2 regions of the Pseudoalteromonas sp. SWYJZ19 genome follow, and region 2 is predicted to be linked to the other one. Evidence: predicted binding sites of a transcription regulator. Region 2 holds the regulator's gene; the other holds the start of a gene.
What was found. Region 2 encodes NrdR, which represses ribonucleotide reductase genes. Its sites were predicted from a motif close to AAACACNANATNTNGTGTTT; they were not measured.

Region 1: a site for NrdR is predicted at 6,434-6,453, ahead of nrdA (class 1a ribonucleoside-diphosphate reductase subunit alpha). Genes of this name have one in related genera too.

The regions. Positions count from the first base shown of each region.
Region 1 covers NZ_JADYXI010000015.1:46,431-62,842, forward strand. Annotated here, with positions in the region: gene aroA (3-phosphoshikimate 1-carboxyvinyltransferase) at 1-39, opposite strand, end outside; gene serC (3-phosphoserine/phosphohydroxythreonine transaminase) at 39-1,121, opposite strand; gene gyrA (DNA gyrase subunit A) at 1,240-3,939, opposite strand; gene ubiG (bifunctional 2-polyprenyl-6-hydroxyphenol methylase/3-demethylubiquinol 3-O-methyltransferase UbiG) at 4,117-4,827, shown strand; gene I6F45_RS14920 (HAD-IA family hydrolase) at 4,827-5,507, shown strand; gene nrdA (class 1a ribonucleoside-diphosphate reductase subunit alpha) at 6,573-8,855, shown strand; gene nrdB (class Ia ribonucleoside-diphosphate reductase subunit beta) at 8,921-10,051, shown strand; gene yfaE (class I ribonucleotide reductase maintenance protein YfaE) at 10,051-10,323, shown strand; gene aldA (aldehyde dehydrogenase) at 10,411-11,859, opposite strand; gene I6F45_RS14945 (2,5-didehydro-3-deoxy-L-galactonate 5-reductase) at 11,864-12,628, opposite strand; gene I6F45_RS14950 (zinc-dependent alcohol dehydrogenase) at 12,660-13,682, opposite strand; gene I6F45_RS14955 (CRTAC1 family protein) at 13,973-15,931, shown strand; partial or broken gene I6F45_RS14960 (helix-turn-helix domain-containing protein) at 16,002-16,412, opposite strand, start outside.
Region 2 covers NZ_JADYXI010000003.1:15,969-32,380, reverse strand. Annotated here, with positions in the region: gene pepB (aminopeptidase PepB) at 1-129, shown strand, start outside; gene I6F45_RS03885 (phosphoribosyltransferase) at 313-879, shown strand; gene I6F45_RS03880 (Crp/Fnr family transcriptional regulator) at 928-1,584, opposite strand; gene I6F45_RS03875 (YgjV family protein) at 1,873-2,109, shown strand; gene rdgC (recombination-associated protein RdgC) at 2,473-3,390, opposite strand; gene I6F45_RS03865 (sensor histidine kinase) at 3,504-5,273, opposite strand; gene I6F45_RS03860 (response regulator) at 5,640-6,008, shown strand; gene thrA (bifunctional aspartate kinase/homoserine dehydrogenase I) at 6,237-8,654, shown strand; gene thrB (homoserine kinase) at 8,664-9,599, shown strand; gene thrC (threonine synthase) at 9,611-10,894, shown strand; gene glyA (serine hydroxymethyltransferase) at 11,164-12,420, shown strand; gene nrdR (transcriptional regulator NrdR) at 12,525-12,974, shown strand; gene ribD (bifunctional diaminohydroxyphosphoribosylaminopyrimidine deaminase/5-amino-6-(5-phosphoribosylamino)uracil reductase RibD) at 12,977-14,101, shown strand; gene I6F45_RS03825 (riboflavin synthase) at 14,129-14,782, shown strand; gene ribBA (bifunctional 3,4-dihydroxy-2-butanone-4-phosphate synthase/GTP cyclohydrolase II) at 14,812-15,924, shown strand; gene ribH (6,7-dimethyl-8-ribityllumazine synthase) at 16,025-16,412, shown strand, end outside.

The DNA of each region.
Region 1 (16,412 bases), on a different contig from region 2:
GTTTACACGAGAAATGGGCTCTAAACGAAGTTGCTCCATTAGCTATTTTCCTTTGCAAAGGCAGCCATAAAGTCAACTAGTGCTTGAACACCTTCAAGTGGCATTGCGTTGTAAATGCTGGCGCGCATACCGCCCACTATTCGGTGACCTTCCAAAGCAAGTAAACCCGCTTCGTTAGATTGAGCAACAAATTTGCTATTTAAGCTTTCATCATTCAACCAAAAAGGAACATTCATACGTGAGCGACAATGCTTAGCAACAATATTTGAATAAAAATCAGAGTTATCGATAAAATCATACAGTAAATCTGCTTTAGCAATATTTTGTGCTTCCATGGTTTTTACACCACCATTGCTTTCAAGCCATTCAAATACTTCAGCCGCTAAATACCAAGCAAAAGTCGGTGGGGTATTAAACATACTGCCCTGCTTTGCTTCAAGTGCGTAATCTAAAATACCAGGTTTTGCTAAACCTTCACGCTCTAGTAATGTTTTACGTACAATAACGATTGATATACCCGATGGGCCAATATTCTTTTGTGCACCGGCATAAATTAAATCAAATTTATTAACGTCTATTTCGCGCGATAAAATAGTTGACGACATGTCTGCAACAATTGGTGCTGTTGGGTGGCTAGGTACATCAAAAATCTCTAAGCCATCAACGGTCTCGTTAGGGCAATAGTGGATATACGCTGCATCTGCTGGTAAATCCCAGTCAGCAACCGCTTTAATAGAAAACTCGCCATCAGCATCATTACGTATATCGGTAAAAGTCGTTTGAGTGAATTTACTCGCTTCATCTCTCGCACTTTTTGACCATACGCCATTTTCGCAATAAAAAGCGGTTTTACCTTCTTGGTGTAAGTTTAGCGGTACAGCACTAAATTGTCCTCGGCCACCACCATGCATAAACAACACTTCAAACTCATCACTAATATTCATTAAGCGGCGAAGGCTAGCTTCACATTTTGCAGTAACCGTTAAAAACTCTTTACTACGATGGCTTATTTCCATCACAGAAACACCCAAACCTTGCCAATCTAGGAACTCTTTTTGCGCTTTTTTCATCACCGCTTGCGGAAGCATAGCCGGTCCCGCACAAAAATTATATTTACTCATTACCTTTGCCTCATTCCAGTAATTAAAAATTTCAAGCCTGATCGCACTGCAAACAAGCTGTATTAGTTTTATTCAACAACATAAAAAAAAGCGGCTAAAGCCGCTTTTTCAATTTCAATTATTCAGAAGGAGGATTGTCATCCACTACTTCTTCAATAACCGTATCAACTGTTTCAACGTCTTCGATATCAATTAAGTCACTCTCAGTAACTTCAATCTCTTCTATACGTTGTAAACCAACTACTTGCTCTCCGTCAATAGTTCTGATCAAAATAACACCTTGCGTGTTACGTCCAACCGTAGAAACTTCATTAACGCGAGTTCGTACTAAGGTACCACGATTAGAAATAATCATTATTTCATCGTTGTCATCAACTTGCACAGCACCAACAACAGCACCGTTACGTTCACTCACCTTGATAGATACAACACCTTGTGTTGCACGACTCTTAGATGGATAATCTTCAAGCTGTGTACGTTTACCGTAACCATTTTCAGTTACTGTTAGAATAGCACCGTCAGTTTTTGGTACAATTAACGATACTACGCGTTGCTCGTCTGGCATTTTAATACCACGAACACCTGTAGCAGTACGACCCATTGGACGAACACCTTTGAAACGAATCTCAGGGTTGCCTTCTTCATCAAGTACTGGGTTACCGTTTTCATCAACAACGGTTGTTTCTTCAGCTTCTTTAAAACGTACTACTTTACCAGCATCAGTGAACAACATAATTTCGTTGCTACCATCGGTAATATCAACACCAATTAAGCTATCGCCATCATTTAAGTTAACAGCAATGATACCGCTTGCACGTTGACGACTGTAAGCCGTTAATGGTGTTTTCTTAACAGTACCAAATGCAGTTGCCATAAAGATGTATTTATCTTCTGCGTACTCGCGTACTGGCAATATAGCTGTAATACGTTCATCAGCTTCAAGTGGTAACAAGTTAACAATTGGCTTGCCGCGCGCTGCACGACTTGCTAGTGGTAACTGATACACTTTAAGCCAATATAAACGACCCGCTGTAGAGAAACACAATATAGTATCGTGCGTATTTGCAACTAACAGACGTTCAATGAAATCTTCATCTTTCATCTTCGTTGCTGACTTACCTTTACCACCACGACGCTGCGCTTCGTAATCAGACAATGCCTGATACTTCACATAACCTTCGTGAGAAAGCGTTACTACAACGTTTTCTTCAGTAATTAAATCTTCTAAGCTTATATCGTGAGCTGCGGCGTTAATTTCTGTACGACGCTCATCGCCATATTGCTCTTTAATTTCTACTAGTTCGTCACGAATAACTTCCATTAAACGCTCAGGCGTAGCCAAAATATATAAAAGATCAGCAATTAAATCTAATAAGGTTTGGTATTCACTTATAATTTTTTCGTGTTCAAGACCAGTCAACTTATGTAAACGTAAATCTAATATTGCTTGAGCTTGTTGCTCAGAAATATAATATTGACCATCACGAATACCTAAATCAGCGGCTAACCAATCAGGACGAGCTACATTATCTTCACCCGCTTTCTCAAGCATGCCTTGTACATGACCTAGTTCCCACGGACGCGCTGTTAAAGCAATTTTAGCTTCAGCAGGTGTAGGAGATTTACGAATAAGCTCGATAATTGGGTCAATGTTTGCAAGTGCAATCGCTAAGCCTTCAAGCGTGTGTGCACGGTCGCGGGCTTTGCGTAAATCAAACACGGTACGACGAGTTACTACTTCACGACGGTGAATAATAAACTCTTCAAGCATTTCTTTTAAATTAAAACACTTAGGTTGGTTATTAATTAAAGCAACCATATTCATACCAAACACAGTTTGTAACTGAGTTTGTGAATATAAGTTATTTAGAATAACTTCGCCTACGTCACCACGTTTGATCTCAATAACGATACGCATACCGTCTTTATCTGATTCATCTCGTAGCGCGCTAATACCTTCAATTTTCTTATCTTTAACCAGCTCAGCAATTTTTTCAATTAGGCGAGCTTTGTTAACTTGATAAGGAATTTCGTGAACGATGATTGTTTCACGGCCTGTTTTTTCATCGATTTCGACGTCGGCGCGTGCACGCATGTACACTTTACCACGGCCAGTTAAGTAGGCTTGTTCGATGCCCTTCTTACCGTTGATAATTGCAGCCGTTGGGAAATCAGGACCAGGGATATAATCCATTAACTCTAAAATAGTTAAATCAGGATTTTGAATAAGTGCCAAACACCCGTTCACAACTTCAGTTAAGTTATGTGGTGGAATGTTTGTAGCCATGCCTACTGCAATACCCGACGAACCATTCACTAATAAATTAGGAACTTTCGTTGGTAAAACATCAGGGATGAACTCTGTGCCATCGTAGTTAGGAACGAAATCAACCGTTTCTTTTTCAAGATCGGCTAATAACTCATGCGACATTTTTGCCATACGTACTTCTGTATAACGCATTGCCGCTGCTGAATCACCATCAACCGAACCGAAGTTACCTTGGCCATCTACAAGCATATAACGTAGTGAGAATGGCTGAGCCATACGAACTATCGTGTCATAAACTGCACTGTCGCCGTGTGGGTGGTATTTACCGATTACGTCACCGACCACACGGGCCGATTTTTTGTAAGGCTTGTTCCAGTCATTACTAAGCTCGTTCATTGCAAACAAAACGCGGCGGTGAACAGGTTTTAAACCGTCACGTACGTCTGGTAATGCACGTCCTACTATTACGCTCATTGCGTAATCTAAGTAGGAGTTTTTTAACTCGTCTTCAATATTGACTGGCAGAATTTCATTGGCGAGATCAGTCATTTGATATCACATTCCTTCAGTATCAGCTCTCAACAACCCGGTATTGGGTATTAAGAGTATTTGTTATTATTACTAATAGCCATGCTATCACAATTAATTTCAATTTACAGGCGCAAAACTTTGCGATTTATCAATTTAGCCCTATATAATGGCCTCAGATTGACGAGGAAGTATTTTATGACCGAACATCAAAATGTAGATCACGCAGAAATAGCAAAATTTGAAGCCATCGCAGAGCGGTGGTGGGACCTAGACGGAGAATTCAAACCTCTTCACGAAATTAACCCGTTACGTTTAGATTTTATAGCAAACAAAACGCAAGGCTTATTCGATAAAGAAACACTCGATGTTGGCTGTGGTGGCGGCATTTTAAGCCAAAGCATGGCGCGTATGGGTGCTAAAGTAACCGGTATCGATATGGGGCAAGAGCCTTTAACTGTTGCTAAATTGCATAGTTTAGAGACAGGCGTAAATGTAGATTACATAAAAGTACCTGCCGAAGAGTTTGCATCGCAGTACCCTGAGCGCTTTGATGTAATAACGTGTATGGAAATGCTTGAGCACGTACCCGACCCAGCTTCTATCATTCATGCTGTAGCTGCACTTGCCAAACCAGGTGCAGACGTGTTTTTTTCAACCCTGAACAAAACCCCTAAAGCATATTTATACGCGATTGTTGGCGCCGAAAAGCTGTTGAAAATGGTACCTGAAGGTACACATGACCATAAAAAGTTTATAAAACCTGCGCAACTTATTGTATGGGCGGAGCAAGCGGGTTTAAAAGTACGTGCAAGTACAGGGCTTTCTTATAACCCACTATCAAAGCAATATACGCTTAATAACGACGTTAGCGTAAATTACATACTTTATTTTGAGAAGTTAGCTTAATGGCTAGCTCTCAAGCCCCACTGCCTCTTATTGAGTACGATGCATTTTTATTTGATTTAGACGGCACCCTGCTCGATACCGCTGATGATTTAGGCGCCGCTTTAAACGCAGTGCTTATAAGTAATAAAATCACACCTGTTAGTAGTGATGTATACCGCCCTGCAGCATCTAACGGCGCAGGCGCATTATTAGAGGCTGGTTTTAAAGAATTATGGGCTAAACAACCCCAAAGCGAGCTTATAAAGCAATTAGTTGACGAGTACGCTGCAAACATAGCAAAGCACACGCATTGCTTCTCTGGTGTTGAATCGTTACTTATCGCCCTTGATCTGAAAAAGATCAAATGGGGGATCATGACTAATAAACCAGGGTTTTTAACCGATCCTTTAGTGGCAGCTATTCCCGCATTAAAAAATGCCAGTGTGATAATAAGTGGCGACACATTAGCTGAAGCGAAGCCATCACCTCTACCACTGCTACATTGTGCAAAGCTTATGCAGGTAGAACCAAGCCGTTGTTTATACATTGGTGATGCACAACGTGACATACAAGCAGGCAAAGCGGCAGGTATGCATACCGCAACGGCACTTTGGGGTTACATCCCAAGTAAAGATGAAGCGATAGCTTGGGAAGCCAATTTTAACTGGCTAAGCCCAATTGATGGTTTTAACCATATATAGTGCTATGTTAATTATTAAACACTATATATTGTGATTGTGTTAGTTTTCACACAAAGCTTGCTGATAAAAAAAGCAGTCAGAATTTATTTTTAAAATGCGTAAATTTAGCAGATCATTAGTTTACTTTTTAAACGCCTTTGGTTGAGTGGTCGTTTAAGTGTGAGCGTCTACTAACACAAATACGCTATACCGAAGTTATCCACAAATAGGGGCAATTATGTCCCTTGCAAAACAACTCAGACCACATTAGAGTTTTATTAACACTTTGATGGGATTGATATTTCAATTAAGTGGAGGGGCTAACACCATACTCAAATTTTGAATATGATGTTAGCAAAGACACTTGCTCGAGTTTTAAGAAAGTGCCCAAGTTTGGAAGTTTGAGCGTAACTTATTCTTATATTCTCAGCAAGTGACTAACTCAGATTTAGGATAACTAAAATTGAAGTTCAGTTTATCTATAGAAATATCAGAAAGTGTAATAATAGGTATTTTTAAAATTATTACACTGAGCAGCATGCTCTTTGTATAAACTTAAATGGGCTATCTTTTAGCCCATTTCTATATCTTCCCTCTAATTATGCTTTTTATTTATAAAAGCGTTCAACCATGAACACTAAACAACTCACTTAGATAGTGCACTGAAACCATATATAGTGCCATGTTAATTATTAAACACTATATATTGTGATTGTGTTAGTTTTCACACAAAGCTTGTCGATAAAAAAAGCAGTCAAAATTTATTTTTAAAATGCGTAAATTTAGCAGATCATTAGTTGATTTCTGCATATTCTAACTTAAATGATTGTTCGAAGGTGAGTGTCTACTAACACAAATGCGTTATCCCAAAGTTATCCACAAATAGGGGCAATTATGTCCCTTGCAAAACAACTCAGACCACACTATCTTGTGATCTCTAAATTGAACAACACCAGATATTGTGGCCAAATGTTATTCAATTAAATTCGCCATTACGGTGAAACTTATAATAAATGAGTACTTACCTTGCCATTGCGAGGTATGACGCATTGGTCAAAATACATAATTCCCAAGGAATACAGGCAAATGAACCAACAGTTATCTGTAAGCAAACGTGACGGGCGTAAAGAGCCACTTGATCTTGATAAGATCCATCGCGTTATTGAATGGGCCGCCGAAGGTTTAAAAAACGTATCGGTTTCGCAAGTTGAATTAAAATCACACATTCAGTTTTACGACGGTATTCGTACTAAAGACATACACGAAACCATTATTAAAGCTGCTGCAGATCAAATTTCAAAAGAATCGCCTGATTACCAATACCTAGCGGCACGTTTAGCTGTATTCCATTTACGTAAAAAAGCGTACGGCCAATTTGAGCCACCACGTTTATTCGACCATGTAACAAAAATGGTTGGCGATAAACGCTACGACGCCCACTTACTTGTAGATTACACTGAGCAAGAACTAGACGAGCTTGATGCGTACCTTGATCATTCTCGCGATCTTAATTTTAGCTACGCGGCTGTAAAGCAGCTTGAAGGTAAATACCTTGTTCAAAACCGTGTATCGGGTGAGATTTACGAAAGTGCACAGTTTTTATATATTTTAGTAGCGGCGAGCTTATTTTCTGACTACCCACGTGAAACACGCGTTTCTTACATTAAGCGTTTTTACGATGCAGTCTCGTTATTTAAAATATCACTACCAACGCCTATTATGGCAGGTGTACGTACGCCGACTCGCCAGTTTAGCTCATGTGTATTAATTGAGTGTGGCGATAGCCTTGATTCAATTAACGCTACATCGTCTGCGATTGTTAAATACGTTTCACAACGTGCGGGCATTGGTATTAACGCAGGTCGAATTCGTGCGCTTGGTAGCCACATTCGTAACGGCGAAGCGTACCACACTGGTTGTATTCCTTTTTATAAGCACTTTCAAACAGCTGTTAAGAGTTGTTCGCAAGGTGGTGTACGTGGCGGCGCAGCAACATTGTTTTACCCGCTTTGGCACTTAGAAGTAGAAAACCTACTTGTGCTTAAAAATAACCGTGGTGTAGATGACAACCGTGTTCGCCACCTTGATTACGGCGTACAGTTTAATAAATTAATGTACTCTCGTTTAATTAAAGACGATTACATTACGTTATTTAGCCCATCAGACGTGCCAGGCCTTTACGATGCATTTTTTGAAGACCAAGAAGAGTTTGATGCGCTTTACGTAAAATATGAGCAAGACGAATCTATTCGTAAAAAGCGTATTAAAGCCATTGAGCTTTTCTCTATGTTTGCACAAGAGCGTGCAAGTACAGGTCGTATTTATTTACAAAATGTGGACCACTGTAATACACACAGCCCGTTCATTGCTAAAGTTGCGCCTATTCGCCAATCTAACTTATGTTTAGAAATTGCATTGCCAACTAAGCCACTAAGCAACGTAAACGACGAAGAAGGCGAAATTGCCCTTTGTACACTGTCTGCGTTTAACTTAGGCGCCATTGAGTCACTAGATGAGCTTGAAGAGCTAGCTGAACTTGCAGTGCGCGCACTTGATAACTTACTTGATTTCCAAGACTACCCTGTACCGGCTGCAAAAAATGCGACTATGGGTCGTCGTACACTAGGCATAGGCGTAATTAACTACGCATACTACTTAGCTAAAAACGGTAAGCGTTACTCAGATGGCAGCGCAAATGCACTGACTCACAAAACGTTTGAAGCGATTCAATACTACCTAATGAAAGCATCAAACGAGCTTGCTAAAGAACGTGGTGCATGTCCTAAGTTTAACGAAACAACGTATTCACAGGGCATTATGCCAACAGATACGTACAAACGTGACTTAGATAAAATTTGTGATGAACCACTTCACCTTGATTGGGATACATTACGTGCCAGCATTAAAGAGCACGGCATGCGTAACTCAACACTAAGTGCGTTAATGCCTTCAGAAACATCGTCGCAAATCTCTAACGCAACAAATGGTATTGAGCCACCACGTGGTCACATTAGCGTTAAAGCAAGTAAAGACGGTATTTTGAAACAAGTAGTGCCTGAGTACGAACGTTTAAAGAATAACTACGAGTTATTATGGGATATTCCATCAAACGATGGTTACCTACAACTTGTGGGCATAATGCAGAAATTTGTTGACCAAACTATATCGGCAAACACAAATTATGATCCAAATAAATTCGAAGGCGGTAAAGTACCTATGCAAGTCTTATTAAAAGACTTACTAACTGCGTACAAACTGGGTGTTAAAACCTTGTACTACCACAACACTCGCGATGGTGCCTCAGATATGCAAGAAGATACTCCAGAAGTGGAAGATGATGATTGTGAAGGCGGCGCGTGTAAAATATAGTTATTAATTTTTATTTTAAGCGGGCATTTAGCCCGCTTTTTCTGATAGTTTTTTGAGTGATAAACATGTCTTATACTACATTTAGCCGAAACCATAATAACCAAATGCTAGAGCCAATGTTTTTTGGCCAAACTGTTAACGTATCTCGTTATGACCAACAAAAATACCCAATTTTTGAAAAGTTAATCGAAAAGCAACTATCTTTCTTTTGGCGTCCTGAAGAAGTAGATGTAAGCAAAGACCGTTTAGACTTTCAAGCATTACCAGATCACGAAAAGCATATATTTTTAAGTAACTTAAAATATCAAACTTTGCTTGATAGCGTACAAGGTCGTTCACCTAACGTTGCCCTACTTCCTATTGTATCGTTACCAGAGCTTGAAACATGGATAGAAACGTGGGCATTTAGTGAAACGATTCACAGCCGCTCGTACACGCATATTATTCGTAATGTTACGCAAGCCCCTGAACTTATTTTTGATGACATAGTTAGCAACGATAAAATCAGCGAACGTGCCGATGCTGTAACCACATACTACGATGACTTAATTAATTCAGTGTCGCTTTACAACCTTTACGGTGAAGGCAAACACGAAATTAACGGCAAAACAGTGATCGTTAATTTGTTCGAACTTAAAAAGAAACTTTACCTTGCCATGATGTCGGTAAATATTCTTGAAGCCATTCGTTTTTATGTAAGCTTTGCGTGTTCGTTTGCGTTTGCTGAGCGTGAATTAATGGAAGGTAACGCTAAAATCATTAAGCTTATTGCGCGTGATGAAGCACTTCACCTTTCGGGTACTCAGCATATTTTAAATATTATGCAAGACGGTAAAGACGACCCAGAAATGGCAATTGTTGCAGCTCAGTGCCGCGACGAAGCGATTAAAATGTTTGTAGAAGCCGCAGAGCAAGAAAAAGAATGGGCAGAGTACCTATTTAAAGATGGTTCTATGATTGGTCTAAACAAGCATATTTTATGTCAGTACGTTGAGTACATTACTAACGCACGTATGACCGCTATTGGCTTACCAGCACAGTTTGAAAATAACAGTAACCCTATTCCATGGATTAATTCATGGTTAGTGTCTGATAACGTGCAAGTAGCACCACAAGAAGCTGAAATTAGCTCATACCTTGTTGGTCAAATCGACTCGCAAGTAGATGCCTCTGAATTTGGTGACTTTGATTTATAATGAGTGACAAGTCTGCTGCAAGCATAACGCTTGCAGAAAACAGCCAGTGTATAGAATTTACCACTGGCTGCCCTTCTGTTTTACAGTGCTTAGAATCCATGAAAATAGACGTTGCATTCCAATGCCGCGAAGGTTACTGCGGCGCCTGTAGAGCAACGTTAGTTTCAGGTAACGTCGAGTATAACGAAGAGCCACTGGCGTTTGTGCGCGAAGGCGAAATACTCCTGTGCTGCTGCAAGCCTAATGGTGACATAAGCATAAATTTAAAATAATTTATGAACAAAATAAAAAGCCGATAATAAATTATCGGCTTTGTTATTTATAAATCAACGACCCAGGGAGATTGTTGTTTTATCATATTATTTTTCTTTTAAGTAAACGGTTTTCTTTTCTAGATATTGCTCTAAACCAAACTTACCGTCTTCACCGCCAAAACCACTTTGTTTCCAGCCATTATGAAAACCTTGATGCTGCTCACCCATACCACGGTTAATATAAACTTCACCCACTTCTAATTCGTTAATGGCTTTATTAATATCTGAAAAGTTTTGCGTAAATATATAAGCGCTTAAGCCATAAATACTGTCGTTACAGTACTGTATTGCTTGATCCATATCTTTAACTTTTACAATAGGGAGTACTGGGCCAAAAGTTTCTTCGTGTACTGCAATGTTATCTTGCTTAACGTCTACAAGTAACGTTGGTTCGTACCAACAACCACCTTCGAAACCCTCAACAGACGCAACTTTACCACCAGTGGCAATGCTTGCACCTTGCTTAATACTTTGTTGAACAATGTGATCAATGTTGTCTATTTCACGTTGATTACATTTAGGCCCCATTTGTGTATCTGGGTTCATAGGATCCCCAACACGAAGTGCTTTTACTGCTGGTATAAATTTAGCCATAAATGCATCGTACACAGACTCTTGAACATATAAACGCTCAACACAGGTACATACTTGCCCGCAGTTAGCAAAGCGACCCCAAAGCGCACCTTCAACAGCCTCATCAAGGTCGGCATCTGCCATAACAACCATCGGGGCTTTACCGCCAAGTTCAAGCATTACAGGCGTCATGTATTCTGCGCTAGTTTTATAAATTTGCTTACCTGCCGCAGTAGAGCCTGTCATGGTGATCATTTTAGTAATTGGGCTTTCACACAATGCTTGGCCAACAACAGAACCTGATCCATTAATAACGTTTAGCACGCCAGCAGGAATCCCCGCTTCGTTTGCTAAACGACCCAGCTCGGTGGTTGCTAAAGGTGTTTCTTGGGTAGGTTTTAATACAATAGAGTTACCTGTAATCAACGCAGGTCCAATTTTACGACCAGCCAATGCCAGCGGAAAATTCCACGCAGTAATACCAACAACTACGCCACGCGGCACTTTATGAATGTATATTTTTTCATCTTCGTTATCTGAAGGTAAAATATCGCCTTCAATAGTAAGTGCATGGTCGCATGCATAGTCAATAAAAGTCGCTGTTACGTCGACTTCCATTTGTGCAACTGATAGCAATTTACCTTGCTCTGCAACAAGCATTGGTGCAAGAATATCTTTATTTTCACGAATTTTATTAGCAAACACGCGCAATATATTTTGACGTGTGCGAGCTGTCAATTTAGCCCACTTTTTCTGGCCTACATTCGCTGACTCAAGTGCATACTGCGCATCTTCTATACAGCCTTTTGGTATTTCACCAATTTTTTTACCCGTAGAGGGGCTTAGTATTTCAATGATGCCGCTCGCTTTAGACGCAACATATTCACCGTTTATAAAATTTACATTATTATGGAAGTTCATTGAACTATCTCCCCATCCATCCGCCATCAACCAATAAAATAGCGCCGTTTACATAACTAGCAGCCTCAGAAGCCAAGAACACTGCGGGCCCTTTAAAGTCTTCAGGATTTCCCCATCGACCTTGTGGAATGCGCGCTAAGATGGCTGCATTACGCTCTTTGTCATTGCGTAATGCTTCAGTGTTATCGGTATCAATGTAACCTGGCGCAATGGCATTTACATTAATGCCTTTACCTGCCCATTCGTTAGAAAGCGCCATAACCAATTGCCCAATAGCACCTTTACTAGCTGCGTAACCTGGTACTGTAATACCACCTTGAAAGGTAAGCAAAGAAGCTGTAAAAATAACTTTACCCTCGCCATGTTCTATCATTTGTTTGCCTATTTCGCGGCTTAAAATAAATTGAGCATTTAAGTTAACTTCAATCACTTTATCCCATAAATCATCTCCATGCTCAGCCGCAGGAGCACGTAGGATTGTACCTGCATTATTGACTAAAATATCAATTTTAGGAAAATCGCTTTTAACATCATTAATAAAAGAATAAAGCGCATCACGATCACCAAAGTCACATTGATAGGCTTTAAAGTTTCGGCCAAGAGCTTTAACTTCTTTTTCTACTTCTGAGCCTTCAAGCTCTAAGCTTGCAGACACACCAATAATATCAGCGCCAGCCTGTGCTAAACCTAGTGCAATACCTTTACCAATACCGCGCTTACAACCTGTAACAAGGGCTACTTTGCCTTCTAAGCTAAATTTTTCTAACATATTATTCATTTTAATACCTTTATAATTTTTATTATTGTGGATTACATTCAACAAGCGCTTTCATGCCTTCTGGATTTCCATCCATACTCGAAAATGCACTACCAATATCAGTTAACGAACTAACCGAACTAATAAAAGGTTTAAGATCTATTTGGCCCGATGAAATTAACTCTATTGCCCAATCAAAATCTGCCGCTTCGTATACGCGCGCACCTAATAACTCCAACTCTTTCCAAAAGAATTGAAATAAATCGATTTCAGGTTTAACACTGTGAATAGCCACCATGACTATACGACCCCGACGCCCTGATATTTCGGTCATAGCCTCTATTGCGGGTTTTACGCCTGATACTTCAAATACAACATCTGCACCTTTTGTTTGCGTCCAGCTATCTACATAGGCAGCTAAATCTTCTTCAATGGGATTAACCGATTTAACACCTAGCTCATTGGCAAAAGCACGGCGGCTTTCGTTAGGCTCAGACACGAGCACTTCTGCACCAACACTTTTAGCAACCGCAGCAACTAATTGCCCAATTGGCCCGCCACCAAGTACAACCACTTTCTCACCCGCTTGTAAGCGCGAGCGTCGTACATCATGGCACGCAACCGATAACGGCTCTATTAATGCGCCTTGTTTTAAATCAACGCCTGCTGGTAATTTATGCAAAGTACGCGCTTTAACTGTCCAGCTTGACTGAAAAGCACCTGGCGTATCTATTCCCATAAACTTTAAGTTTTGACAAATATGCGTATGCCCTGCATTACACGTAGGACAATCGCCACACCAATCTAATGGACGTACTACCACGTTTTCGCCTACAGCAAAGCCTTCAACGCCTTCACCTATTTCTGCAACAACACCTGATATTTCATGGCCAATTGTTTGCGGAATAGACACTCGTTGATCCATTACGCCGTGGTATATGTGCATATCTGTACCGCAAATACCAACGTATCCAACACTCAATCTAATCTCACCCGCTTTAGGTTTAATAGATGTGCCTTCAACAATGTTAAATGACTTGTTACCTATATATTGTGCAGCTTGCATATTTTTATACCTTCAAGAATGTTTAATTAAATAGTAACCAAGTAAAGCATCATTAAAACAATGCCGATACGAGGAATATCAAAGTGAACTATCATACCTTGATATGGTTTATTGTTAACAATCTACACCTAGGTATGTTGTTTGTAAAGCCACTATCAAAATTTAATATAACTTTAGAGCGCAAAAGCCAATACGTTAAAAAGCATTAAGAATAGTTATTAAAATTTACTTGTATGTTTTAATATCAACATATATTGTCAACAATTAACACAGTGTAAAGAGGGACAATAATGATTAAAAACAAAAAATCTGCGCTTAGCGTAGTGATTATCAGCGCTCTAAACTTAGCGGGATGCAGTCAAAACATACAAACACACACGCCCAGTAGTAAAACAAATAACAACGTAGTCTTTTCTGACGTATCTGAACAAGCAGGTTTAATAACACAAAAAAACTGGAAGTATGGCGGCCCTACCATTGCCGATATAAACAGTGATGGTCATTATGATCTGCTGCTAACAAATCACGACACCACCCCTATTCGTTTATTTATGGCAAATGGAGATGGCACATACACACTACAAAACGATATTTTTCCACGAGCAGATCTACACGGTATGTCGGCCGGTGATTACGACAACGATGGCGATCTCGATGTACTTATTGCACTAGGCGGTGGAAATGGCACCACACCTCAACCCCAGCGACTACTTAAGAACAATAATGGTAAATTTGAAGATAAAACTGTTGAAGCTGGCTTATCTAAAATGGGGGCTCGCGGGCGCTCTGTGCGCTGGGTTGATGTAGATGCCGATGGTGATCTTGATTTTATACAAGTAAACGCCGAAAAATTAATTCACGAAAACTCACCACGCAATATCATTTTTGAAAATCTCGGTAATGGAAAGTTTACTTATCACCCATCAGCTACTTTTGAAAATATAAAAGCCGAGCGTGTATTATTAACCGATTACAATAACGATGACATACTCGATATTTTTGCTTTTGATGGATACAACGATTTAACTATTTATCAAGGTAATAACGACTTTACCTTTGCCAATGTTACTAAAGATCTATTAGGTGCAAATAGTGAAGCCTACAAAGGCACGCTCGCAGTTGCACAAGCTGATATAGATAACGACGGCGATATGGACTACTACCTTGCTCGCGGAAAGCTAAGCTACGCTATCGCTAATAACAGTCTATCGTTTAATAAAGGCAGCAAACGGCTAGACCTGCGTGATGAAGGTAATAAAAGCCACGATGGCATAACACTCATTACCGACAACACAAACTCAGGAAGTCTTATACTAAGTGACTTTTATCACTTCCCGCGTGCCAAGCTATTAAGCCAAATGGATGTATACATAGGTGAGAAAAAAGAACTAATAAATACACCTAGTAAAAACACCACCATTAGCCAGAAAAAAGCGCAAGGGTTTCCAACTAAGCTTGATAAAACCGGCTGGTACATTGGGTATTTAGGGAATAATAAATGGCGAGTGGAATGGGTACTTACCGACAACCTTGCATGGGATGTACGCGCATCATTCAAAAATGTAAAAAACTATCAAAGCGATTGGCAACCACAAAATCTCGCCCTTCCTGATGTATTACTACGTAACGATAATGGTAAGCTGGTTGATATTTCATCTAAATTAGATGCATTAACAAACAGTAATAACTGGGGAGTTGTACCCGGCGATTTTAATAACGACACAAAAATAGACTTTATGGTCTATCGCTTTGGCGAACTAAAAGAGCGAGTTGCTGATGTTTTACTCATTAACCAAGGTGATTACAAATTTAAAGCAACAATCACTCACAACGCTGATACCGAACGTGGCTTAGACTCACACGGCGATATGGGAGCCGCATTTGACTTTAACCTAGATGGAAAACTCGACCTACTAAGCGGAGATGAAGATAACGGCCAATGGCATTTATATAAAAATACCACTGAGTTAAGTCACGCCCACTTCACCCTTATTAGAGTTGGATACTCAAAAAGTGGGGTTGATCCGTATGGTGCAAAAGTACAAATTAAAACAGCAACTGCGAACCAATATCAAGTTATTGGCTCACAAAGTGCTACTCACTCGCAAAGCTTACTTAATATTGTGCATTTTGGATTAGCACAAGCTGATACGCTTTCATCAGTTGTAATTACATGGCGAGATGGCAGCCAAAAAACGCTCACTAATGTTAAGGTAGACTCACTAATAAAAGTGGGAGAATTTAAGTAAGTCCTGTTTAATATGTACTAGCTCAGGCTTGATCTGACAGTTACCCATTTTTCTAATGATGACTGTTAGTTTAGATTTGAGCTAAATTATTTTCTGCCCAAACCGTTTTTCCATCCAGTGATGTTTTAAGTGGTGTTCGACCGCAACATACTTTCCCTTGATGAGTCCGATCATTGTTGTAGTAATCCATCCATTCGTCCAGATCTTTTTATAGTTCTTCCTTAAGCGTATAGCTAACAATTGAACGAACACCACTACCTGAAAAAAACACGCCTAATTTACGAAGCTCATTGCTGCTTCTATGATGGCCGTGAGCAGGATAGTCAACTGCATATTTAATGACGGCTTGCTCTGTTTCTTCGTCAACGCGATTCTTTATATTTAGTGTACGGTGGTTCTTTTCGATTAACGCATCAATCCCCCCTCATTAACGAGTTCTTGATAACGATAAAATGTATCTCGTGATACGCCCATGACTTTA
Region 2 (16,412 bases):
GATGGCAAAGGCTGGGTACACATCGATTTAGCGGCTGCATTTAACATGGGCAGTACAAGTCAATGGGCAGCGGGTGCAACAACTCAAGGTATGCGTACAGTTGCTCGTACTTTACAAGAAAAAGCATAATATTTACTAAATTACGCTTTTTACGCTAAAAATAGGCACCCTTGGGTGCCTATTTTTTAATTTACAGGCAAGCAATTTTATTTCATTTACGGTAAAATCAGTCGCCAATACCTGTTTGAGTTTAATTTTTGCTTAACTCTAAGCTGCGCTCAAATCTTATATCCACCACTGGGGTTTCTAATTATGTCAGATAAGTGCTACATCACAGCTCAACAGCTGCTTGAAGATTCGTTCCGCGTAGCGGCACAAGTATACCAAGATGGCTTTCGTCCTGATTTTATTATTGGTATTTGGCGAGGTGGTGCACCGATCGGTATTGCTGTTCAAGAATATTACGATTACAAAGGCATTGAGACTGACCACATTGCAGTACGTACATCGTCTTATTACGGTATTGGTAAACAGTCGAAAGAAATTAAAGTACACGGCTTACATTACATTGTAGAGAACGCAAATGCAGGTGATTCATTATTAATTGTTGATGATGTATTTGACTCAGGTCGTAGTATTGTTGCATTAAAAGAAAAGCTTTCAGAGCTTATGCGCTTAAACTTGCCACGTGATATTCGTATTGCATGCCCGTACTACAAGCCAAAAAACTCAAAAGTAGACACTGTTCCAGATTATTATATTCATGAATCTGAAGAGTGGTTAGTTTTCCCGCATGAATTATCGGGTTTAACACCGGATGAAATTATTGCTGGTAAATCTGATCTTGCGAAAATTCATGACATTTTGCTAGAGAAGTAATTAGTAATTGGCATAAATAAAAAAAGGCCGTTAAGGCCTTTTTTTATTTTAAAGCTGAGCAAAGCTATCTACGTATTCACTTAGTTTTGGTATATCGACTGCTTGCAAGCCATCGTTACTTCTAAGTACCAAGCCTTTTTCTACGAGTTCTGTAACAACACGTCTGTAAGCTCGCTCAGTGGTAGCAAAACGTTCGGCTTCAGCATTTACAGTTGGGTAGGCTCTAAGTAGCGTAGGGTTGTTGTTCTCGGCCCTTAGTAAGCAATCTTTAGCTATGTTATAGCTAAGTGGTAGTAATAACTTATCTAAATTGATTTTTTGGTTTTCCTGAAACTTAGCCGCAATAGTTTGTGCTGTGTATAAGCTTAGTTCTGGTTTTTCAAGCAGTAGAGCACGCCAATGCCTTAATTCAATAAGGTTATAAGTGACATCGCTAAAGCACGTTACCGTATATATACACGGATTATTATTTAGCGCTTCTATTTCACCAATAAGGGTGTTGTTACAATCCAATTGTCCTAACAGCAGGCGTCGTCCATTACCTACGTCGTAACTAAACGACACAGTGCCACTGCGTACAAGCACAAGCTTGCTTAAAGGCTGATCTTGATGGATCAGAACTTCTTTTTTTGATTGTTGATAGCTACTACCGGCAAAGGTTAAAAGCTGATCAACAAGGTAACTAGAAAAATGGTATTGAAACATCAATGTGCTCTTCGGACATTTGTCCTATTTATTACATCTTAATGACGATAGCATTAAGACACTAAGAATTTACGCTAACTTGCTACTAATATTATTAGCTTTGCTAAGAGTATTATTTTACCTTCATTTCCCGTGTAATGATTTAAGAATTTGCTGGTATTTTCCGGCAAACTTTTTCAGGTTTTTTAAGCAGGTTAGCTTTTTTATTTTGTTGTAACTTTGCAATACTTACAAGTGCCATAAGATAGCAGTACATGTAATGCTAACCTAAAGGCTAGGAGAGAACAATTGAGTTGGGAATATTTAGGTTATATTGCATCAGCTTTATTGGTTGCATCGTTAACAATGACAGATGTAGTAAAACTGCGTTGGTACAACATGTTTGGTTGTATTGTATTTACTGCATACGGTGTTGCCATTGGCGCAGTGCCTGTTATTTTTACCAACGGCTTATTGTCGCTTGTAAATTTATACCACATTATAAAAATATATCGCCAACCTAAAGTTGAAGACGCTAAAAGCTAAAATAAGTTATCTGCACAAAGTAAGTTAATGGTTTTAATTAAAATCAAAAACTTCAGCTTTTGTGCAGTCCAGCTTAAAGCGTATATAGATAATCTCATATCACTCTACATAACTTACCTTGATGAACCTTTGAACCATGCTGTAATCTCCTACTTAAAAGATGATTATCTTAGGTTTTAATACGTCGATCGTTAGCTAAATACTGTTCGCGGTTAAGATATAAATAAGTGCTTCTAAATTTCATAAAAAAATCCGATAGCAGTAAACTGCTATCGGATTTTTATCTGTTATACCAACCTGCTTACATATGTTATTTAATTCATTAAATTGCTTAAATATTTATGCAGGTAGGCACTATGGTATTTACGCTTTTTCTAAATCTTCAACGTCACCTAAACCTGCAGTTAGCTCTTCAAGTAATTGCTTTATTTCTTCAGAAGCTAAAATAAAGTCAGCATCAAGTTTTAAAGCCATATCTTCTTTAGGAATATCTGCGTTTTCTTCTTTTAGAGTTTCAGAGTAGCTTAAACGTTTGATAGAGCCATCGTTTTGCAGCATAAACTTAAGACGCTCTTGCCAGTCAAGCGCAAGTTTAGTTACGCGTTTACCACTTTCTAAATGCGATTTAACTTCATCACACGATAGATCATGACCTTTAAGCTTTACTTGTGCGCCGCTGTCGTCTGCTTCTTCAAGTTCAGCGTCTGAGCCAATAGCAAAACCTTCTGGTGTACTAAAGTTAGTTAACCAATCAGTTAAAAATACATCTAGGTCGTAGTTAGCAAACGCAGGTACAACCGGAAGCGTTCCTAACGATTTACGAAGTAGTGCTAGTAGCTCTTCTGCTTTATTAAAGCTGCCACTGTTTACAACAACCCAACCGTTTTCTTGGTCAATAAAGGCAAATTGTAAGCTCGACTTTTTAAATGCTTGAGGTAGAAGAGTATGAAGAATGTTTTCTTTTAATTCGTCTTTTTCTTTCTTTTTAACTGGGCGGTTTTCTTCAGCTTCTATCAGATCAATTTTCTCAGCAACTAGTTCATTAATAACAGAAGCAGGGAGTACTTTTTCTTCGCGTTTAGCGCAAACTAGAATACTTTTCTGAGAAAAATGCGATAGCGTATCGCCATGTTTTCCAAACGCTTTTGTCCAACCAAATGTTGCAAGCTCTTGACCAGTACATGGGCGAAATAAATCTTGCTCTAATGCTTTATCAAAGTCTTCTTGAGTATATGAAACGTCTTGCTTAAAGCGGTAACAAATAAGGTTACTAAACCACATAGGGGAATTGATCCATTTGAAAAATTTGTACAATCATAGCAATAAAAACAGTATCTCGAAATGACTGATTTGTTACTGTTGAATATGAACAAATTTAATGCATATACTTTTATTTATTCATATTTATCAAAAATAGGCAGTGGCTTAGCCATGTTCTTCGGAAATTGAATATAGTAACGCAGACCTTTGCCCGGTTCACTCGTTGCATCAATAGAGCCACTAAGGGTTTGCTTGACCAAATTAAGCATTATATGGGTGCCTAATCCGCTACCGCCTTCATCGCGTTTGGTAGTAAAAAATGGGTCAAATAATTTTTTTAATTGCTCGTTAGTAACACCGTTACCGTCATCTTTGTAATCAATAGTTAAGTTAGTGTCATCAGCGCTTATTTTAATATCCATTACACCGTTGCTTTTACCTTCAAAGCCATGAATAAGTGAGTTCATAATTAGGTTAGTAAAAATTTGGCTTATAGCCCCTGCAGGGAGATTTAAAACTAAATCATCAGGACATTCTAATTTTATAGTATGGGATGTCTTTTTTAGTTTTGGGTGCAGTGAGCGTATTACTTCGTTAGTGTAATCTTTAAAGTTAATGGTTCTTACTGCTTCACTGGCTTGATCGACCGCTATTTGTTTAAAGCTAGCTATAAGCTCCGAAGCTCTATCTAAGTTAGTGGTTAGTAAGCTTGTGCTTTGTTTTGCTTCGTTAATGAATTCTTCTAGTGCTTTTGGCGAAAGTGTTTTTTCGGTATAAGCATTTTCGAGTTTATTTAAGCGTTCTTGTAAAAATGATATTGCCGTTACACCTATCCCAATAGGGGTGTTTATATCGTGTGTAATACCTGCTACAAGTCCGCCTAGCGCAGCCATTTTTTCTGTGCCTAGTAAACGTTCCTGTGCAAGGCTTAACTCTTCTATATAGCGCTGAGATTCAGTTTGCTTTGTAATTAACTCTAGCTCTGTGCTGCGGCGTAAGTCTACTTCTTCGGTGAGGACAATTTTTTGCTTTTCGAGTTCGTATTTTTGCTGCTGTAAATCCATCATTGCTTGGCTTAAGTTGGATGTTTTACGGGCTACGTCTTGTTCAAGTTGTATGTTGTGTTGATCAAGCTTTTCGTTACTTATAATGAGTTCTTTTTGGGTGTGTTCAAGCTCTTTTCTATACTGAACCACTTTATCTATTAGTTTGTTAAATGACTGCTCCATCACTTTTAGTTCATTATGTTCTTCTGTTTCTATTTCTATATGTTGACCTTCTAGCTCGTCTAGTTCTAAATTTTCTAGTTGCTCAGTGAGTTCTGCTAAAGGGTCTGTAAGAAGTTTTCTAAATGCCATTAAAAATAAGATGATCAAAAAGGTGGTTTTAATCATCGCATTACCAATCAAAAAGTAGATTGATACCATAATGCGGCTAAAAACAACTTCTCGACTTGAGAATAAGGTAACGTCACCAACTTGAGTAGCACGACCTGAAAATTCAAAAATAAGTGGAAAGGTATAACCAAATAAACCCGATTTTGCGTCTTCTAAAATAACCTCTTCTTGTACTAACTGTTGGTTATATAGCTTATGTATATCAAGAGAGCGCCCTAGCTGTGAAATAATTTCGCCGCTGTCGTCTCGAACAATAATCCCTTCAATCATGGGGATGGCGAGTAAACCTTCTGCTGTTGTAATTGTTTGCTTGGTATTAAGCTCCCAAATTGCACGTGTTAAGCTGCGACTAAAGGTTTTTTGTAAGGTACTAAGTTCATCGCGAATATAGTCTTTAGTATTGACGTATTCAGCAAGCACTTGTCCACAGGTCACTACAAAGGTAAGCAAAAAATAGACGGATAAAACGCTAGTCAGTAGCTTCTTAGAAAGACTTTTTTGTAACATGAGTGACTTGTTCATCCTTTATTATTTTTGTAACGTTACGATAGTAATTTAAAAGTTAGTCAATAAACCTCTAAAAATAAATAAAAAAGTTAAAATTTAATAAGATAAATCCAAAAAGTGAGCGTGTAGTATCAAAGTATTTAAACCAAGGTATAAATTAATAAATTCGTTATCTGTTATGTATTGTAGGCTTAATTAGTATTTGCTTTGGTTAATTATATCTTAAACGGATTTATTCTATATTTATCATTGTATTAAATTATTAATGCGCTGAGTGCTTGGAGGCGTGTTAAAGTGTCTAAAATGCAATGGAAGGCATTAGTTTAATAACCTTTTAATAACTTTGATGGTTGTGTAGTAGTAAACATGATGAAATTTTCGATATTAGTCTGTGACGATTCTGCAGTTGCCCGTAAACAAGTCGTGCGGTGTTTAAATGAATGTATAGACGCTCAAATACAACAAGCTACAAATGGAGCGCACGCTCTAGAACTTTTACGAGCACAAAGCTTTGATTTATTGTGCTTAGATCTCACCATGCCCGAAGTTGATGGTATACAAGTACTCGAGACTATAAAAATAGAAAAAATAGAGTGCTTTGTTTTAGTTATTTCTGCCGATATACAAGAAAAAATGAAGCAACGAGTCGCACAACTTGGCGCAATAGACTTTATCGATAAACCTATCAATAAATCTAACTTAAACGAAATATTGCATAAATTTGGCATTCATTAGGTTTTTTCATGTTAAAAAAGGCTGTTTTATCTTTTAATTTAGGGTTGACAGCATAGCCTTTGTTAAGGCAGTCTTAACATATGAAAACAATTAATCGCGTACTGACCATTATTATTACAACCATCATTCTTACTGGATAGTGGCATAGGTCGGTGCAACAAATTTAAAGGCCTGTGTTCACTTAGAACACAGGCCTTTTTTCGTTTTATGGGATGAGGAACATAAACAATGCGAGTTTTAAAATTTGGTGGGTCTTCGCTTGCCGACTATGCATGCTTACAACAGGTAGCTCAGCTAGTTAAAGCACAATTAAAAGATGAAATGCTTTTGGTACTTTCTGCTCCAGGTGGAATGACCGATTCGCTAGTTGCACTTGCAAGTGCTGCAGAACAAGGCTCTGACTTTTCGCAGCAATGGCAAGCATTAGTTAGCCGCTGTGAAGGTTTGAAAGCTGACGTTGAAAAAAGTGGTGTAGTAGTTACAAGTTGGCCAAACTTAGGCGAGCTTAAAAATAAACTAGATGGCGTATCACTTATACAATGTTGCCCTGATCAAGTTCGCGCATTTGTAATTAGCTTCGGAGAGCGCGTTAGTGTTTCTTTAATGCAGGCTTTATTGAACTCGCACGATGCAAGATACTTAGAAGCAACAAGCTGTATCGCTTCAACTGGCGGTTATATCGACGCCGAGGCTGATTTAGTAACAAGTAAAGCGCGCTTTCAAGCTGTGCTTAAAGAAAGCCCTGCAACTATCTATATCATGCCTGGTTTTACGGCGAGTAATGATAAAGGTGAGCTTACAACGCTTGGCCGTAATGGCTCAGATTACTCAGCAGCCATTGCAGCAGCATGTTTAGAAGCTGAGATTTGCCAAATTTGGACTGACGTTGATGGTGTATACAGTGCTGATCCTCGTTATATTAAAAAAGCGACTAAAGTAGATTTTTTATCTTATAAAGAAGCGATGGAGCTTTCTTATTTTGGTGCAAAAGTACTTCACCCTAAAACAATTTTACCGTGTGCTAAAGCAGGCGTGCCGTGCGAAATTAAAAATACGCATAACCCAGACGCACAAGGCTCATTAATTGGTAACGATTATTCATCAGATGAGCCAGTAAAAGCGCTTTCGAGCCTACAAGACCTTGCAATGCTAACTGTCTCAGGGCCAGGCATGAAAGGCAAAGTAGGTATGGCGTCTAAGGTATTTAACGCGCTTGCTCACGATAACGTATCAATTGTATTGATCACGCAGTCATCATGCGAATTCAGCATTAGCTTTTGTGTACACGAAACAGACCTAGCACTTGCACTTGATGCGCTACAAACTGCATTTGAACTTGAATTACAAGCAGGGCTTATTGAGCCTGTACAAGTGCAGCGCAATTTAGCCATTGTTACTTTAGTGGGCGACAACATGCGCGCGCACCGTGGCTTAGCGGCTAAATTTTTTGCATCGCTTGCACAAGCGCAAGTAAATATTGTGGCAATTGCACAGGATTCTACAGAAAGTGCTATTTCAGCAGTAATTGATGGCGAACTTTGTAACGACGCCGTAAAAATATGCCATGAAAACTTTTTCACGCATGTGCCGTCAATTGATGTGTTTTTACTAGGTTGTGGCTTAGTAGGGCAAGAGCTTATTAATCAGCTTGAGCGCCAACAAGCGTGGCTTGAAAAACGTAATATTAAACTCAACTTGTATGGTGTTGCTAACTCTCGCCAATTACACCTTGATAGTGAAGGTATTGCTTTTGGTGATTGGCAGCAAAAATTGGCCTCATCTGAGCAGGCGTTTGATTTAAAACTAGTAGAGCAGTTTGTTAAGCAAAATCATTTAGTAAACCCTGTGCTTGTTGACTGTACGTCGTCGGATGCACTTGCTGCGCAGTATGTAGACTTTTTAAATGCAGGTTTTCATGTGGTTGCTGCCAATAAAAAAGCAACAACAAGCTCATACACGTATTACCAAGATTTAATTGCAGCAACGCAAAAGAATAATCGTAAATTTTTATACGAAACGAACGTTGGTGCAGGCTTACCAGTAATCGACAACTTACAGTCATTATTTGGTGCCGGTGATGAGTTATTAGAGTTTAGCGGTATTTTATCAGGTTCACTTTCGTATATGTTTGGCGCACTTCAAGATGGTTTGTCACTTTCTGAGGCAACTATTAAAGCCAAAGAAAGTGGCTTTACTGAGCCAGATCCTCGTGATGATTTATCGGGTACCGATGTAGCACGTAAGTTATTGATCATCGCTCGCGAAGCCGGTATGAAATTAGAGCTAAGCGATATTGAAGTTGAGTCAGTATTACCACCAGGTTTTGCACAAGGTGATAGCGTTGATGAGTTTATGGCAAAACTACCAAGCTTAGATGCTGATTTTAACGACCGTATCAAAAGCGCTGCGAGCGAGGGTAGGGTACTTCGCTATGTAGGCACAATTAAAGAAGGCCACTGTAAAGTAGGTATTGAAGCGGTAGATGCAAAGCATGCGCTTAGTGTCATTCGTGATGGTGAAAACGCACTGGCTATTTTAAGCCAATACTACCAGCCACGTCCGTTTGTAATTCGTGGTTATGGCGCCGGCTCGGAAGTAACAGCCGCGGGTGTATTTGCTGATATTTTAAAAACGTTATCGCGCTAGGAGCTCGTTATGATTGAAGTATATGCTCCGGCGTCTATTGGTAATTTTGCAGTGGGTTTTGATGCACTTGGCGCAGCGCTTGCGCCAATTGATGGCAGTTTGTTAGGTGATGTAGCCGTTGTAAGCGCAGCACCAAGCGACGAATTTATTTGCACAGGCGAGTACGCTCACAAGTTACCAAGTGATGCTAATGAAAATTTAGCGTACCAGTGCTTAGTGCATTTTAGAGCGCATGTTGCGCCTACTATGCCAAGCGTAAAGCTCGAGCTTAAAAAGAACTTACCAATTGGCTCTGGGCTTGGCTCTAGTGCATGTTCGGTCGTGGCTACTTTTGCTGCCCTTGATAAGTTTGCAAAAACTAATTTAAGTCAGGTTGAGCTTATTGAACTGATGGCTGACTTTGAAGCTGTAGTAAGTGGCGGTCGTCATTACGACAACATCACGCCATGTTATTTAGGTGGCTTGCAGTTAACAGGTGATTTAATTCCTGATAAATCGATTGCACTGCCTGTTGATGAAAACTGGTACTACGTTGCTGCGTTTCCTGGTTTTTCACTCAACACTGCAAAAGCGCGCTCTGTTTTACCAAAAGAGTTGAACATGCATGCAAGTGTTGAGTTTGCTCAGCGTTTGTCGGCATTTAGTAGCTTGCTGTTAACTAATCGTTTTGACGATGCGCTAAGCATAATGAAAGATGAAATAGCAGAACCTTACCGCGCACCGCTTATAAAAGGCTTTAGTGAAGCCAAAGCAAGCTTGCCAGCGCTGGGCGCTGAAATAGTCAGTATTTCGGGCGCAGGACCAACCTTATTTAGTGTGTGTAAAACACTTGAAGCTGCACAGCAATGCGCGCAGTGGTTAGAAACCAATTACATTAACGAGCAAGGCTTTTGCCACATTTGTAAATTAGATAACGACGGCACGCGTCAATTAACAGTTTTATAGGATAGGTAGTCATGCAATTACATAATTTAAAAGATAGCTCACAAAAAGTGTCGTTCGTTGAAGCCGTAAAAACAGGTTTGGGTCGTAATCAAGGTGTGTTTTTCCCTGAATCCCTTGCCCCACTGTCCGATGTTGATGCATTGCTTGATATGGACTTTGTTACACGCAGTGGTAAAATATTATCTCACCTAATTGGTGATGAGCTGCCAAGCGACACTGTGACACAAATGGTTAAAAATGCATTTAACTTTCCAGTTAAGCTGGTGGAAGTTGAAGAGAATACATACTGCTTAGAGTTGTTTCATGGTCCTACACTTGCGTTTAAAGACTTTGGTGGTCGCTTTATGGCAGAGTGTTTAACGCAGTTTAACAAAGACGAGAAAGTAACTATTTTAACAGCAACATCGGGCGATACCGGTGCAGCTGTAGCGCATGCTTTTTACAATAAACCAAATATCGATGTTGTTATTTTATACCCTAAAGGCAAAATTTCACTTGCTCAGCAAAAGCTATTTACTACGCTAGGTAACAATATTCATTGTTACGCAGTTGAGGGCAGCTTTGATGATTGCCAAGAGCTAGTTAAAAATGCCTTTTTAGATGAAGAAGTTAAATCAACACTTGGGCTTAACTCAGCTAATTCAATTAATATTAGCCGTTTAGTTGCTCAGGTTTGTTACTACTTTGAAGCCATCGCACAGCTACCAAAAGAAAAACGCGCAACAGCACATATATCAGTACCTAGTGGTAACTTTGGTAATGTGTGTGCCGCAATGATTGGTGCGGTTATTGGTTTACCTGTTGGCAAATTAAGTGCAACAACAAATCAAAATGATACTGTGCCGCGCTTTATGCTTGATAAAAACTGGACGCCAAACGCAACGCTTGAGTCGCTTTCAAATGCGATGGATGTAAGTAAGCCAAACAATTGGCCGCGTGTACAAACAATGTTAGATAATAACTGGTTTAGCTACGATAATTTTTATTCAACAAGCGTAAACGAGCAAGACACGCAAGCCGTGATGAAAAAAATTCAACAAACTGGCTATGTTGCGGAGCCTCATACTGCTATTGCTTACCAAGGTCTTGTTGAAAATCGGGCACCTGGTGCAGCGGGTATCTTTTTAGCGACAGCTCATCCTGCTAAGTTTAAAGAAAGCGTAGAGGGTATTCTAAATATTGAATTAGGTATGCCAAAACCACTTGCTGATGCACTAGCAAAACCATGCCTAGCAAGCGATATGAACGCCGATTACGACGAGTTACGTACCGAAATGCTCGCTAAATTAGGCTAAGTTAAATTAAAAGGAAAAGCGGCTTGAGCCGCTTTTTTTATAACTTTATACGGATGAATACACTTAGTTATATTTACTAATTAAATGTAGTGAATATAATTCATTTAAAATTATTATGGCTTTATAAAAAAATATCATCTTAAAAGAGCTGTGAAATAGTTTCAATCCCTGTTTAAATATCCTCAACTTAAGAGCGTAGGCAAAGAGTCGTTTAAAGCGTACAATAAAGCCTCTAAAAAACACCATACACGTTGCCCTAGGAGACCCCAATGTTAGAACGTAGCATGAATATTTCGGATTTTGATCCAGAGTTATTTGACGCGATAACCAAAGAAACTGCTCGCCAAGAAGAGCATATCGAACTAATCGCTTCAGAAAACTACTGTAGCCCACGCGTACTAGAAGCGCAGGGTTCACAGCTTACAAACAAATACGCAGAAGGTTACCCAGGCAAACGTTATTATGGCGGTTGTGAGCATGTAGATGTTGTTGAGCAATTAGCAATTGACCGTGCTAACGAATTATTTGGTTCTGACTATGCTAACGTACAGCCACATGCTGGTTCGCAAGCAAATGCGGCTGTTTTTCTAGCATTGTTAGATGCAGGCGATACTGTATTAGGTATGAGCTTAGCTCATGGTGGTCACTTAACTCACGGTTCTCACGTAAGCTTCTCTGGTAAGCTTTACAATGCAATTCAATACGGACTAGATGAAGCAACGGGCGAAATTGATTACGCACAAGTTGAAGCGCTAGCACTTGAGCATAAACCAAAAATGATTATTGGTGGTTTCTCAGCGTACTCAGGTATTGTTGATTGGGCTAAGTTCCGTGAAATTGCTGATAAAGTAGGTGCTTACCTGTTTGTTGATATGGCTCACGTTGCCGGCTTAATTGCGGCAGGCGTTTACCCAAGCCCAGTTCCTCATGCACACGTTGTAACAACAACTACGCATAAAACACTTGCAGGCCCTCGTGGTGGTTTAATTATTTCTGCATGTGGCGACGAAGCTATTTACAAAAAGCTTAATAGCGCTGTTTTCCCTGGTGGCCAAGGCGGTCCTTTATGTCATGTTATTGCAGCAAAAGCAGTGGCATTTAAAGAAGCACTTCAACCAGAGTTTAAAGTATACCAAACACAAGTTGTTAAAAACGCAAAAGCAATGGTTGCAGTTATGCAAGAACGTGGCTACAAAATCGTTTCTGACAAAACTGAAAACCACTTATTTTTACTTGATTTAATCGATAAAGATATCACTGGTAAAGATGCGGACGCTGCCCTAGGCAACGCTAACATCACAGTTAATAAAAACTCAGTGCCAAACGATCCACGCTCACCATTTGTAACATCTGGTTTGCGTATTGGTTCTCCTGCAATCACTCGTCGTGGTTTTACAGAAGTAGAGTCAAAAGAGCTTGCTGGCTGGATTTGTGACGTACTAGATAACATCACTGATGAATCTGTACAGGCGCAAGTTAAAGAAAAAGTAAAAGCTATTTGTGCAAAATTACCTGTATACGCTTAATTGCATAAGCAGTAGTAATTTAGATCACAACTGTTTAGTTTTTTGCTAAGATAAAAGGCCGCTATTTAGCGGTCTTTTTTGTTTTAAAACGGAAGTACCGAGTTATGCATTGTCCATTTTGTACCGCAAAAGATACTAAAGTAATTGACTCACGCCTTGTAGGCGGAGGCCATCAAGTTCGCAGACGTCGTGAATGTAATGATTGCCACGAGCGCTTTACTACATTTGAAGGCGCTGAACTGGTTATGCCTCGCGTTGTTAAGCAAGATGGCAGCCGGGAACCGTTTAACGAGGATAAGCTTTTAAATGGCTTAAATCGCGCACTCGAAAAACGCCCAGTGAGTACAGAGCAAGTAGATGAAGTTGTAAATATAATAAAATCACAACTACGCGCAACGGGTGAGCGAGAAATTTCAAGCCATTTGGTGGGCGAATGTATTATGGAAGCACTTAAAAAACTCGATAAAGTTGCGTACGTAAGATTTGCTTCTGTTTATCGCTCGTTTGAAGACATACGCGAATTTGGCGAAGAAATTGCCCGTTTAGGGGAGTAACAATGCAAAGCCAAACTATTTTTACCGAACAAGACGAAATGTATATGGCACGCGCCATAGAACTTGCCAAAAAAGGGCGGTTTACTACAACGCCTAATCCTAATGTTGGCTGTGTATTAGTTAAAAACAATCAAATAATTGGTGAGGGTTTTCATCAATTAGCAGGCCAAGGGCACGCTGAAGTAAACGCGTTAGCTATGGGGGGCAACAGTGCACAAGGCGCTACCGCTTATGTAACGCTCGAACCTTGTAGTCATTATGGGCGTACGCCACCGTGTGCTGAAGGCTTAAAAAAGGCAGGCGTAGTAAAAGTAATTGCTGCTATGGTTGATACAAATCCACAAGTTGCAGGCAAAGGCCTTAAAATACTGAGCGACGCCGGTATTGACGTTGCTTATGGATTACTTGAATCACAAGCTCGCGCACTTAACGTTGGCTTTTTTAAGCGAATGGAACAAGGCTTACCTTATGTGACCTGTAAAATGGCAGCAAGCATAGATGGTAAAACAGCGCTTAAAAATGGGCAAAGTAAGTGGATCACAAGTTCCGCAGCTCGCCAAGATGTACAGTTATACCGAGCGCAAAGCTGCGCTATTTTAACCGGTGCCGATACCGTGTTAGTAGACGATGCTAAACTTAATGTGCGACTAAGCGAGTTGCCTTGCACGTTACCTACCGATTTACCGCTTCGCCAGCCCGTGCGTGTTATAATTGACTCTCAAAATCGCTTAACACCTGACCTTGCTTTATTTAAAATCCAAAGTGATGTAATTATATTTACGACTAAGGTTGATAAATCCCTGCAATGGCCGCATTTTGTAAAGCATATTGAAGTAAGTGAAAGTAACGGTAAAGTTGATTTACAGGCTGTTTTAGAAAAGCTTGGGCAACTGCAGTTTAATAATGTTTGGCTTGAGAGCGGAGCAACACTTGCTGGTAAAATGACAGAGCTTGATTTAGTTGACGAGTTTGTTTTTTATTTGGCGCCTAAATTAATGGGCCATGATGCAAAAAGTTTAGTTAATTTTCCTGAATTGACGAGTATGCAAAACACCGTTAATTTAACATTTAATGAATGTGCGCGCATTGGTGACGATTTACGTATCACCGCGTTAAAAGCTCATTAAAACCACTTAATAAAAAAGAGTAGCGCTATGTTTACTGGAATAATAGAAGCCACAGGCAAAATTGCTTTATTACAAAAAAAACAAGGCGACTTAGCTATTCGCATTCAAAGTGCTGATCTTGATATGAAAGATGTAAAGCTAGGCGACAGCATTGCAACCAATGGTGTTTGCTTAACCGTAGTTGATAAACATATTGACGGCTTTAGTGCTGATTTATCTAACGAGACGATTGGTTTAACCGGTTTTGCTCACTATGCTTTAGGGCAAACGGTTAATCTTGAAAAAGCCATGCAACCAGTTTCGCGTTTGGGCGGTCATTTAGTATCTGGCCATGTTGATGGCATTGCGACTATCACAAGTATTGCAGCAAATGCGCGAGCAACAGAATATTGGCTTACAACCGACGAAAATTTAATGAAATACATTCCGTACAAAGGTTCGGTATGTATTGATGGTATAAGCCTGACAGTAAACGCTGTAGAGGGCAATAAATTCAAATTAACAATTGTCCCACACACGAGTGAGCAGACCACAATTTCTCATTTTAAAGTAGGTACTCAAGTTAATTTAGAAGTCGATCAAATTGCACGTTATTTAGAGCGCCTTATAAAAGGTGCAGAGCAACCAACGGGCTCTGATATTTCGATGAGCTTACTCGCAAAAGCGGGTTTTATTAAATAACGAAACTGATAACTTACACGAGCAAATTTATGAATTTACACAGCGCACAAGAAATCATCGATGATATTAAAGCCGGTAAAATGGTTATTTTAATGGATGATGAAGATAGAGAAAATGAAGGCGATTTAATAATAGCTGCTGAGCATATTAGCGCTGAAGCGATTAACTTCATGGCGACTCATGGCCGTGGTTTAATTTGTTTAACCATGACACAAGATCGTTGTGAGCAACTTGATTTACCGTTAATGGTTAAAAACAATGGTGCTGCATTTTCGACTAACTTTACAATGTCGATAGAAGCATCAAAAGGTGTTACAACCGGTATTTCTGCTGCTGATAGAGCGCGCACAGTGCAAGCGGCTATAGCAAAAGGCGCAGTGCCAACTGATATTGTTCAGCCTGGTCATATTTTTCCAATTATGGCACAACCTGGTGGCGTATTAACTCGCGCAGGACATACTGAAGCTGGCTGTGATTTAGCACGTTTAGCTGGGCTTGAAGCATCATCAGTTATTGTTGAAATACTCAATGCTGACGGCACCATGGCGCGTCGCCCTGATTTAGAAGTGTTTGCTAAAGAGCACGATATTAAAATTGGTACTATTGCTGATTTAATTGAATACCGTAACTTAAATGAAACGACAATTGAGCAAGTTGCAAAATGTAAGTTGCCTACTGTTCACGGTGAGTTTGATTTAGTGACTTACAAAGACACAATTGACGGCCAATTACATTACGTATTGCTTAATGGCGACATAAAAGAGCAAGAACCGACAAATGTACGTGTACATTTGCAAAGCACTTTTAACGATATCCTACTTTCAGACAGAAGTGCTGACCGCAGCTGGGGCCTTTCTGAAGCAATGGCCTATATTGCTAAAAATGAAGGTGCTTTAGTTATTTTAGGTAAGCAAGAAAGCACTGAAGAGTTAGAGGCAACTGTAAAAGCATTTGCAGCAGCTGATGTTGGCGAAAGCGTTACGCCACGTAAATTCAAAGGTACATCTCGTACTGTTGGCGTAGGTTCGCAAATACTTGCAGATCTGGGAATTAAACAGATGCGTTTAATGAGTCGTCCTAAAAAGTATCATGCACTTTCGGGCTTTCATTTAGAAGTTGTTGATTACATTGAGCCACAATAAGCATCACGCTTAAACTAGGCTATTATTTTATTTTTATGGTATGATGCGCAGCAATTTTTGCGCAATCGCAACCGCTTGAACTTATTTTTAGGGTTATCAAATGAAAATTATTGAAGGTAGTAAGTATGCTCCAGGCAAGAAATTTGCCATTGTCATTTCTCGTTTTAATGACTTTATTGGCAGCAGCCTCCTTGCAGGTGCTGTTGATGAGCTAAAACGCACTGGCGGCGTATCTGATGACGACATTACCGTTATTTATGTACCAGGCGCGGTAGAATTACCTTTAGCGGCTAAACGCGTTGCGGCAAAAAAAGAGTATGATGCAATCATCGCATTAGGCGTAGTGATCAGAGGTGGTACACCACACTTTGACCTAGTTGCTGGCGAATCAAACAAAGGTCTTGCGCAAGTATCACTTGAGTATGATATCCCGGTTGCATTTGGCGTATTAACCACAGAAAGCATTGAACAAGCAATTGAGCGTGCTG